Regions from separate parts of the Azospirillum thermophilum genome, predicted to be linked through region 2. Evidence: predicted binding sites of a transcription regulator. Region 2 holds the regulator's gene; the other holds the start of a gene.
What was found. The regulator HrcA, encoded in region 2, represses chaperone genes, less so after heat shock. The targets are predictions, from matches to a motif close to GTTAGCACTCNCCNNNGGNGAGTGCTAAC.
Positions count from the first base shown of each region.

Region 1: groES (co-chaperone GroES) is a predicted target of HrcA. The motif match lies at 2,288-2,316, and genes of this name have one in related genera.

Region 1 covers NZ_CP029353.1:2,348,006-2,352,415, reverse strand. Annotated here, with positions in the region: gene DEW08_RS17470 (polyhydroxyalkanoate depolymerase) at 1-255, shown strand, start outside; gene DEW08_RS17465 (COX15/CtaA family protein) at 346-1,419, opposite strand; gene DEW08_RS31265 (hypothetical protein) at 1,560-1,709, opposite strand; gene DEW08_RS17460 (usg protein) at 1,793-2,056, opposite strand; gene groES (co-chaperone GroES) at 2,374-2,664, shown strand; gene groL (chaperonin GroEL) at 2,714-4,357, shown strand.
Region 2 covers NZ_CP029353.1:280,652-285,061, forward strand. Annotated here, with positions in the region: gene DEW08_RS07355 (DUF1848 domain-containing protein) at 1-543, shown strand, start outside; gene DEW08_RS07360 (response regulator) at 575-940, opposite strand; gene grpE (nucleotide exchange factor GrpE) at 1,051-1,656, opposite strand; gene hrcA (heat-inducible transcriptional repressor HrcA) at 1,711-2,760, opposite strand; gene rph (ribonuclease PH) at 2,961-3,680, shown strand; gene rdgB (RdgB/HAM1 family non-canonical purine NTP pyrophosphatase) at 3,809-4,410, shown strand, end outside; gene hemW (radical SAM family heme chaperone HemW) at 4,399-4,410, shown strand, end outside.

The DNA.
Region 1 (4,410 bases), 470 kb from region 2:
TCGCGCGGCCGCCGGATCGAGCCGTCGGCCATCCGCAGGACCGCGCTGATGACCGTCGAGGGCGAGCTGGACGACATCTCCGCCCCCGGCCAGACCATCGCGGCGCACCGGCTGTGCTCCTCGCTGCCGGAGGAGATGCGCGGGCGGCACTTCCAGAAGGGCGTCGGCCACTACGGCATCTTCAACGGCCGCAAGTGGCGCGAGGCCATCATGCCGCAGCTGCGGGAGTTCATCCGCAAGCACGACGCGGCCTGACCGGACGGGCGGCGGCGGGGCGCCCCGGCCGGCGCCCCCGCTCCCCCTCTCGTGCCGGACCGGCCGCGCTCAAGCGGCCGGAGGCTGCGCTCAGCGCCGCCGCCCCACCGGCTGCAGCTCGTGCAGCAGCCAGACGAGCGTCGAGACCACCAGGATGGCCCCCGCCTGATGGGCGGCGGCGACCGGGATCCAGACCACCGTCAGCAGCGTGGCGATCCCCAGCCCGATCTGCACCAGCACCATGGCCGCGGCGGCGAGCCCGGCCTGCGTGGCGCGGCCGGGCAGCCGGGCCAGCACCACCCGCAGGCCGAGCGCCAGCACCGCCAAGCCGGTCAGCAGGGCCAGCGCGCGGTGGATCAGCTGGATGGCGGCGGTGTTCTCCACCGGGTTGAGCCACCAGGGCACGAGGGTGCCGACCTCCGGCGGGATCCAGTGGCCCGCCATCAGCGGGAACGTATTGTAGGCGTAGCCGGCGCGGGTGCCGGCGACGAAGGCGCCCCAGACGATGGTCAGCGCGACCAGCCCCAGGGCCCGGCGCGCGTGGCGCCGCAGCCCGGCCGCCTCGGGCCGCCAGCCGGCGAGCGGCATCGGGTCGAACAGGCCGAGCGCCGTGCGCAGCAGCAGCGCATAGATCAGGATCGCCATCGACAGGTGCAGCGCCAGCCGGTAGTGGCTGACCTCGGGATGGTCGACCAGCCCGCTCTTCACCATGAACCAGCCGATGCCGCCCTGCAGCCCGCCCAGCAGGAACAGCCCGGCCAGCTTCGGCCACAGGTCCTGCGGGATCCGGCCGGCGATCCAGAAGCGCAGGAAGGGGATCAGGAAGACGAAGCCGATGAGCTGGCCCCACAGCCGGTGGAACCACTCCCACCAGAAGATCCGCTTGAAGTCCTCCAGCCCCATCCAGGAATTGTAGACGCGGAACTCCGGCGTCTGCTGGTAGAGGCCGAAGACGCGGGTCCATTCCGTCTCCGACAGCGGCGGCAGGATGCCGATCAGCGGCTTCCACTCCACCATGGACAGCCCGCTCTCGGTCAGGCGGGTGATGGCGCCGATCACCGCCATGGCAAGCACCATCGCGGCACACAGGACGAGCCACCACGCCACCGGACGGGTCGAAGGGCCGGCGGAGGCGGGGGCGGCGTCGGTCGTAAAGGCTGTCACGGGCGGCGGTCCGGTGATGGGAGCGGTCGTCCCGCAATGTGGGGCGGAATCCGCTCCGCGTCAAACCGCCGCGGGGCGGGACGGAGGACCGGGAGGGGCGCGCAGTCCGCGGGAAGGCCGGGGCCCGCCGCCCGTCCGCGTCACACCCCGAACTCCTGCAGCGCGCCGGCGAGGAAGAACAGGGCGAAGAGCATGGCGAACAGGCCGAGGATGGTGGTGATCTCGACCACCGTCTCGGTCACCCACAGGCGGTCCCAAGGATGCCCTTCATCGTCGTTCCATTCGTCCATCGCAGCCTCCCCTCCGGAATCCGCTAAAATTTTCGCAAATTCCGCAGGGGGCCGCTGTGACGGGGATCACAGGGGTATGCGGTTCACTGCAGGCGGAAGTCCGCCGCGGCGTACCGCAGCTCGCCCGGCGTGATCAGCGTCTGCGTCGCCAGCTTGACCGAGTGCAGCTTGCCGTCCAGGTTGGCCTGCCAATAGTCCAGGAACCTGCGCAGCACCGGGTAGTCGGGGGCCAGGTCGAGGTCCTGCCAGAGGAAGCTCTGCAGCAGGGTCGGGTGGTCCGGCATGTGATAGAGGATCTCCGCCGTCGTCAGGCGGTAGTTGCGCAGTTGAAGTCCCAGATTGGCCATGCGCTGTCTCCCAGGATGGTCGGGTGGGGGATCGGCTGGTGGTGTCCGGTGCTCCCTGAACCGGTTTCGGTCATGACCGTTTGAAGAAATCTTGCCGTCCGCCGGATAACGCGCAACGGTAAATATCGTTCCATATCAGCATGTTAGCAGCATAACGGCCCGAGTGCTGCCACAAGGACGCGCGAAATGCGCGTCTGGGCTCTTGAATCCCAAAAGCCGTTCGACTAGCTGTCTGGCACTCACCGGGGAAGAGTGCTAACACCACCCGCACCCGGCATGCACATTCAACGCAGCAAGCCTTTCGAGGAGGCATTCCCATGAAGTTCCGTCCGCTGCACGACCGCGTCGTCGTCAAGCGTCTGGAGTCCGACACCAAGACCAAGGGCGGGATCATCATCCCCGACACCGCGAAGGAGAAGCCCCAGGAGGGTCAGGTCATCGCGGTGGGCCCGGGCGCCCGTGACGAGAGCGGCAAGGTCGTGGCGCTCGACGTCAAGGCCGGCGACCGGATCCTGTTCGGCAAGTGGTCGGGCACGGAAGTGAAGATCGAGGGCGAGGATTTCCTGATCATGAAGGAATCCGACATCATGGGCGTCATCGAGGCTTAAGTCTCCGCCCAATCGCGCTCGTTGAAACGATACTCAGAGGAATCGAGAGATGGCTGCCAAGGAAGTGAAGTTCTCCGCCTCCGCGCGTGAAAAGATGCTGCGTGGCGTGGACATCCTGGCCGACGCTGTGAAGGTCACGCTGGGCCCGAAGGGCCGCAATGTCGTGATCGAGAAGTCGTTCGGTGCTCCGCGCATCACCAAGGACGGCGTGTCGGTCGCCAAGGAAATCGAGCTGGCCGACAAGTTCGAGAACATGGGCGCCCAGATGGTCCGCGAGGTCGCCTCGAAGACCAACGACCTGGCGGGCGACGGCACCACCACCGCCACCGTGCTGGCCCAGGCCATCGTCCGTGAGGGCGTGAAGGCCGTCGCCGCCGGCATGAACCCGATGGACCTGAAGCGCGGCATCGACATCGCCGTCGAGACCGTGGTGAACGACATCCGCGGCCGCGCCAAGAAGGTCACCACCAACGACGAGATCGCCCAGGTCGGCACCATCTCCGCCAACGGCGAGGCCGAGATCGGCAAGATGATCGCCCAGGCGATGGAGAAGGTCGGCAACGAGGGCGTCATCACGGTCGAGGAGGCCAAGAGCCTCGAGACCGAGCTGGACGTCGTCGAGGGCATGCAGTTCGACCGCGGCTACCTGTCGCCGTACTTCATCACCAACGCCGACAAGATGATCGCGGATCTCGAGAATCCGTACATCCTGCTGCACGAGAAGAAGCTGTCGGGCCTGCAGGCCCTGCTGCCGGTCCTCGAGGCCGTCGTGCAGTCCGGCCGTCCGCTGCTGATCGTCGCCGAGGACGTCGAGGGCGAGGCCCTGGCGACCCTGGTCGTCAACAAGCTGCGCGGCGGCCTGAAGATCGCCGCCGTGAAGGCCCCGGGCTTCGGCGACCGCCGCAAGGCGATGCTGGAGGACATGGCCATCCTGACCGGCGGCCAGGTCATCAGCGAGGATCTCGGCATCAAGCTCGAGAACGTCACCCTCGACATGCTGGGCACCGCCAAGAAGGTCGTGATCTCCAAGGAGAACACCACCATCGTCGACGGCGCCGGCTCCAAGGCCGACATCGAGGCCCGTTGCGCCCAGATCCGCGCCCAGGTCGAGGAGACCACCTCGGACTACGACCGCGAGAAGCTGCAGGAGCGTCTGGCGAAGCTGGCTGGCGGCGTCGCCGTCATCCGCGTCGGCGGTGCGACCGAGGTCGAGGTGAAGGAGCGCAAGGACCGCGTTGACGACGCGATGCACGCCACCCGCGCCGCGGTGGAAGAGGGCATCGTCGCCGGCGGCGGCTCGGCCCTGCTGTACGCCACCAAGGCCCTCGACGCCCTGAAGCCGGCCAACGACGAGCAGCGCGTCGGCATCGACATCATCCGCCGCGCCCTGCAGGCCCCGGTCCGTCAGATCGCCTACAACGCGGGCACCGACGGCTCGATCGTGGTCGGCAAGCTGCTGGAGCAGAACGACGCCAACTTCGGTTACGACGCCCAGAAGGGCGAGTTCACCGATCTGGTGAAGTCCGGCATCATCGACCCGGTCAAGGTCGTGCGCACCGCCCTGCAGGACGCCGCCTCGATCGCCGGCCTGCTGATCACCACCGAGGCCATGATCGCCGAGAAGCCGGAGAAGAAGGCTGCTCCGGCCGGCATGCCGGGCGGCATGGGCGGCATGGACGACATGGGCTTCTGATCACCGGCCCACGGTCACCATCTGTCGAACGGGAAGGGGCGCCTCCGCAAGGG
Region 2 (4,410 bases):
GTCTGGCGCTACGACCCCATCGTGCTGACCGATGCGCTGACCCCGGCCCGGCATCGCGAGACTTTCGCCCGGATCGCCGCCCGGCTGCGCGGCGTCACCGACGAGGTGGTGGTCTCCTTCCTGCAGCCCTACCGCAAGACCGCGCGCAACCTCGCCGCCGCCGGCATCGCCTGGCGCGACCCGGATCCGCAGGAGAAGCGCGCGCTGCTGGCCGATCTGGCGGCGGTCGCCGCGGAGCATGGGATGGCGCTGACCCTCTGCACCCAGCCCGCGCTGCTGGAGGTGCCGGGCACCGCCGCCGCGCGCTGCATCGACGGGGAGCGGATGTCGGACATGGCCGGGCGGCCGCTGGCGGCGCGGGAGAAGGGCAACCGTCCGGGCTGCCTGTGTGCCGAAAGCCGGGACATCGGCGATTACGACAGTTGCCCGCACGGCTGCGTCTATTGCTATGCGGTGGCGAACCGGTCGGCGGCGCAGCGGCGATTCGCCGCGCATGATCCGGAGGGTGAGTTCCTTTTCGCGCGCCTGCCCGCGGACCGCTGAACCGTCTTGCGGACAGGCTGCCGAACCGCCCTTACGGGCAGACCTTGCGCACCGTCTCCACCAGCTTTTCCGGGTTGAAGGGCTTGACCAGCCAGCCGGTGGCGCCGGCCTCGCGGCCCGCCGTCTTCTTGGCCGGGTCCGCCTCGGTGGTCAGCAGCAGCACCGGCGTGGCGCGGTTGGTGGCGCTCGCCCGCACCGCGCGGGTCAGCGCCAGCCCGTCCATCCCCGGCATGTTCAGGTCGGTGATGATGCAGTCGAACTTCTGCCGGTTGACCAGGGCCAGCCCGGCCCCGCCGTCCACGGCTTCCGTCACGCTGTAACCGGCCCGCGACAGGGTGAAGGTCACCATGTCGCGGATCGTCTTGGAGTCGTCGACGGTCAGGATGCTCTTCGGCATGGGGGAAGCCTTTCACAGCGGAGCGCCGGGGCGCCACGCCGAAAGGCGTAAGCCCATCGTGCCGCCGCGTCAACCGCCGGACGCGGCGGCCCTTTTCCCGCGGCCCGGCCTCAGGCCTTGGTATCGACGTGCTGCGCCCCGCCGTCGCCCTTGGCGACGCCGACCATCGCCTCGCGCAGCAGGCGGCCGTGGATGGTGTAGCCGGGCTGCAGCACCTGGATGACGGTGCCGGCCGGCTTGCCGGTGTTCTCGATCTCGAACATCACCTGGTGGAAGTTCGGGTCGAAGGGCTCGCCGCTCGGATCCAGCTTCTTGATGCCGGCACGGTCGAAGGCGGCGAAGAGCTGGCGCTCGGTCGCCTCGACGCCGACCGCGAGGCCCTTCAGCATCTCGTCCTTCTCGCGGCCCTCGGCCGGGACGGCCTCCAGCGCGCGGCGCAGGTTGTCGGCCACCGACACCAGCTCCTTGGCGAAGCTGGAGACGGCGAACTTGCTGGCGTCCTCGCGGTCGCGCTGGGCGCGGCGACGGGTGTTCTCGGCCTCCGCCATGGCGCGCAGAAGCTGGTCCTTGAGGCTCGCGACCTCGGCCTCCAGCTGGGCGACGCGGTCGCCGGCGGCCGGAGCCTCTCCGGCGGCGGCGGTCGCGGCGTCGGCGGGGGCGGCGGTCCCGGTCGGGTCCACCGCGGCGTCGGCGGGCTTGTTCTGCTCTTCGCTCATGGGTCTCTCGGTGTTCTTCTTGTCGATGGAAAAGGCGGGTGTGAAAAGACGTCCTCAGCCGACGAGCCGGCTGATGACCTTGGCGGTATAGTCCACCAGCGGAATGATGCGGGCGTAATTGATGCGCGTCGGGCCGATGACCCCGATGGCGCCGATCACCTGCTCCCGGCTGTTCTGGAAGGGCGAGATGATCAGCGAACAGCCGGAATGGTTGAACAGCACGTTCTCCGCCCCGATGAAGATCTGGACGCCGTCCCCCTGTCCGGTCGCCTCGATCAGGCGCAGCATGGCCTCCTTGGTCTCCAGCGCCTCGAACAGGGCGCGCACGCGCTCCAGGTCCGACAGCGCCGTGACGTCCTCCAGCAGCCTGGCCTGGCCGCGGACGATGAGCTGCCCGCCGCCGCCGCCCTGCGAGCCGCCGGCCCCGGCCCAGGTGGCCAGCCCCTCGGCGACCACGCGGCGGGACAGCTCGTCGAGCTGGGTCCGCTGTTCCTGGATCTCGCGCGTCACCTCCTGCCGCGCCTCTTCGAGCGTGCGGCCGACCAGCTTGGCGCTGAGATAGTTGGAGACGGTCTGCAGGGTGGAGGTCGGCAGGCCGACCGGCACCTCGATGACGCGGTTCTCGACCAGCCCGTCCTCGTTCACCAGCACGACCAGCGCCCGGCCGGGGCCGAGCGAGACGAACTCGATGTGCTTCAGCGGCCGGTCGGTCTTCGGCGCCACCACCAGCCCGGCGCAGTGCGACAGGCCGGCCAGCATGGTCGAGGCCTCGTTCAGCACGTCGGACAGCGCCCGGCCGGAGGAGGCGCATTTCGCCTCGATCGACTCGCGCTCGTCCTCGGTCAGCGAACCGATCTCCAGCAGGCCGTTGACGAACATGCGCAGGCCGGCGTCGGTCGGGATGCGGCCGGCCGAGGTATGGGGGGCGTAGAGAAGCCCCTGCTCCTCCAGATCGGCCATCACGTTGCGGATGGTCGCGGGCGACAGGACCATGCCCAGCCGCCGCGAGATCGTGCGCGATCCCACCGGCTCGCCCGTCGCCACATAGGCGTCGACGATCTGCCGGAAGATCTCGCGGGATCGTTGGTTCAGCTCGGTGATCATGGTCCGGACGGGTTGTCGTTGGGCCGCGCAACGCGCGCGTCCGAATTTAGGCAGGTCAGGCAGCCGAATCAACGGATGCGCCCCCGCCGGCCCCGGAAGAGGGCACTTCGCGCAAACGGAGCGGCCTTGCGGGCTGGACGCGCCGGGTCCGAGCCGATAGCCTGCGGGCCGTTTTCAACTGAACCCATCGGATGATTGCCATGCGCCCCTCCGGCCGCGCCCTCGACCAGCTGCGCACCATCTCGCTCGAACCCGGCTTCAGCAAATATGCCGAGGGCTCCTGCCTGGTGCGGTTCGGCGACACGCATGTGCTGTGCACGGCCAGCGTGGACGAGACGGTGCCGCGCTTCCTGAAGAACACCGGGCTCGGCTGGGTCACCGCGGAATACGGCATGCTGCCGCGCTCGACCCACAGCCGCACCGACCGCGAGGCGGCCAAGGGCAAGCAGTCAGGCCGCACCCAGGAGATCCAGCGGCTGATCGGCCGGGCGCTGCGCGCCGTCGCCAACCGCTCGGCGATGGGCGAGAAGCAGATCAAGATCGACTGCGACGTCATCCAGGCCGACGGCGGCACCCGCACCGCCGCCATCACCGGCAGCTACGTCGCCCTGCACCTCGCCTTCCAGCACCTGCTTCAGATCGGCGCGATCAAGAGCATGCCGCTGACCGACCAGGTGGCCGCGGTGTCCTGCGGCATCCACCAGGGCAACGCCGTGCTCGACCTCGACTATGCCGAGGATTCGACCGCCCAGGCCGACGCCAACTTCGTGCTGACCGGCCGCGGCGGCATCGTCGAGGTGCAGGGCACCGCCGAGGAGACCCCCTTCAGCGAAGCCCAGTTCAACGAGCTGATGGCGCTGGCCCGCAAGGGCGTCGACGAGCTGGTCGCGTTGCAGAAGACCGCGCTCGGCATCAAGTAAGGATCGCGCAGGTAAGGATAGGGTCCGGGAGCGGAGGCGGGGACGGCCGCCGGCCTGCCCGTGCTCCGCCCGGCCGCTTCACGCCGCCGCCGCATGACGTTGCAGGTTCGTACAAGGAAATCAAAGGTATGGCTTCCATTCCCCGCCGCTTCACCGGCGACACGCTCGTGATCGCCAGCCACAACAAGGGCAAGGTGCGCGAGATCGCCGACCTGCTCGGTCCTTACGTGCGGACCTTCACCACGGCGGGCGAGCTCGGGCTGCCGGAGCCGGAGGAGACCGGCACGACCTTCATCGCCAATGCGGAGCTGAAGGCGCGGGCCGCCGCCGCGGCCGGCCACGTCGCGATGGCCGACGACAGCGGTCTGGTGGTGCCGGCGCTGGGCGGCGACCCCGGCATCTACTCCGCCCGCTGGGCCGGGCCGGAGAAGGACTTCGCCATGGCGATGCGCAAGGTGGAGGAGGGGCTGGCCGGCAAGACCGACCGCAGTGCCTGTTTCGTCTGCGCCCTGACGCTCGCCTGGCCGGACGGGCATGTGGAGTCGGTGGAAGGCCGCTGTTCCGGCACGCTGGTGTGGCCGCCGCGCGGCGACAAAGGTTTCGGTTACGATCCGATGTTCGTGCCGGATGGCTTCGACATCACGTTCGGTGAGATGGAGCCGGCCAGGAAGCACGAGATGAGCCACCGGGCCGACGCCTTCCGTCAACTGGTCGACCGATGCTTCCGCTG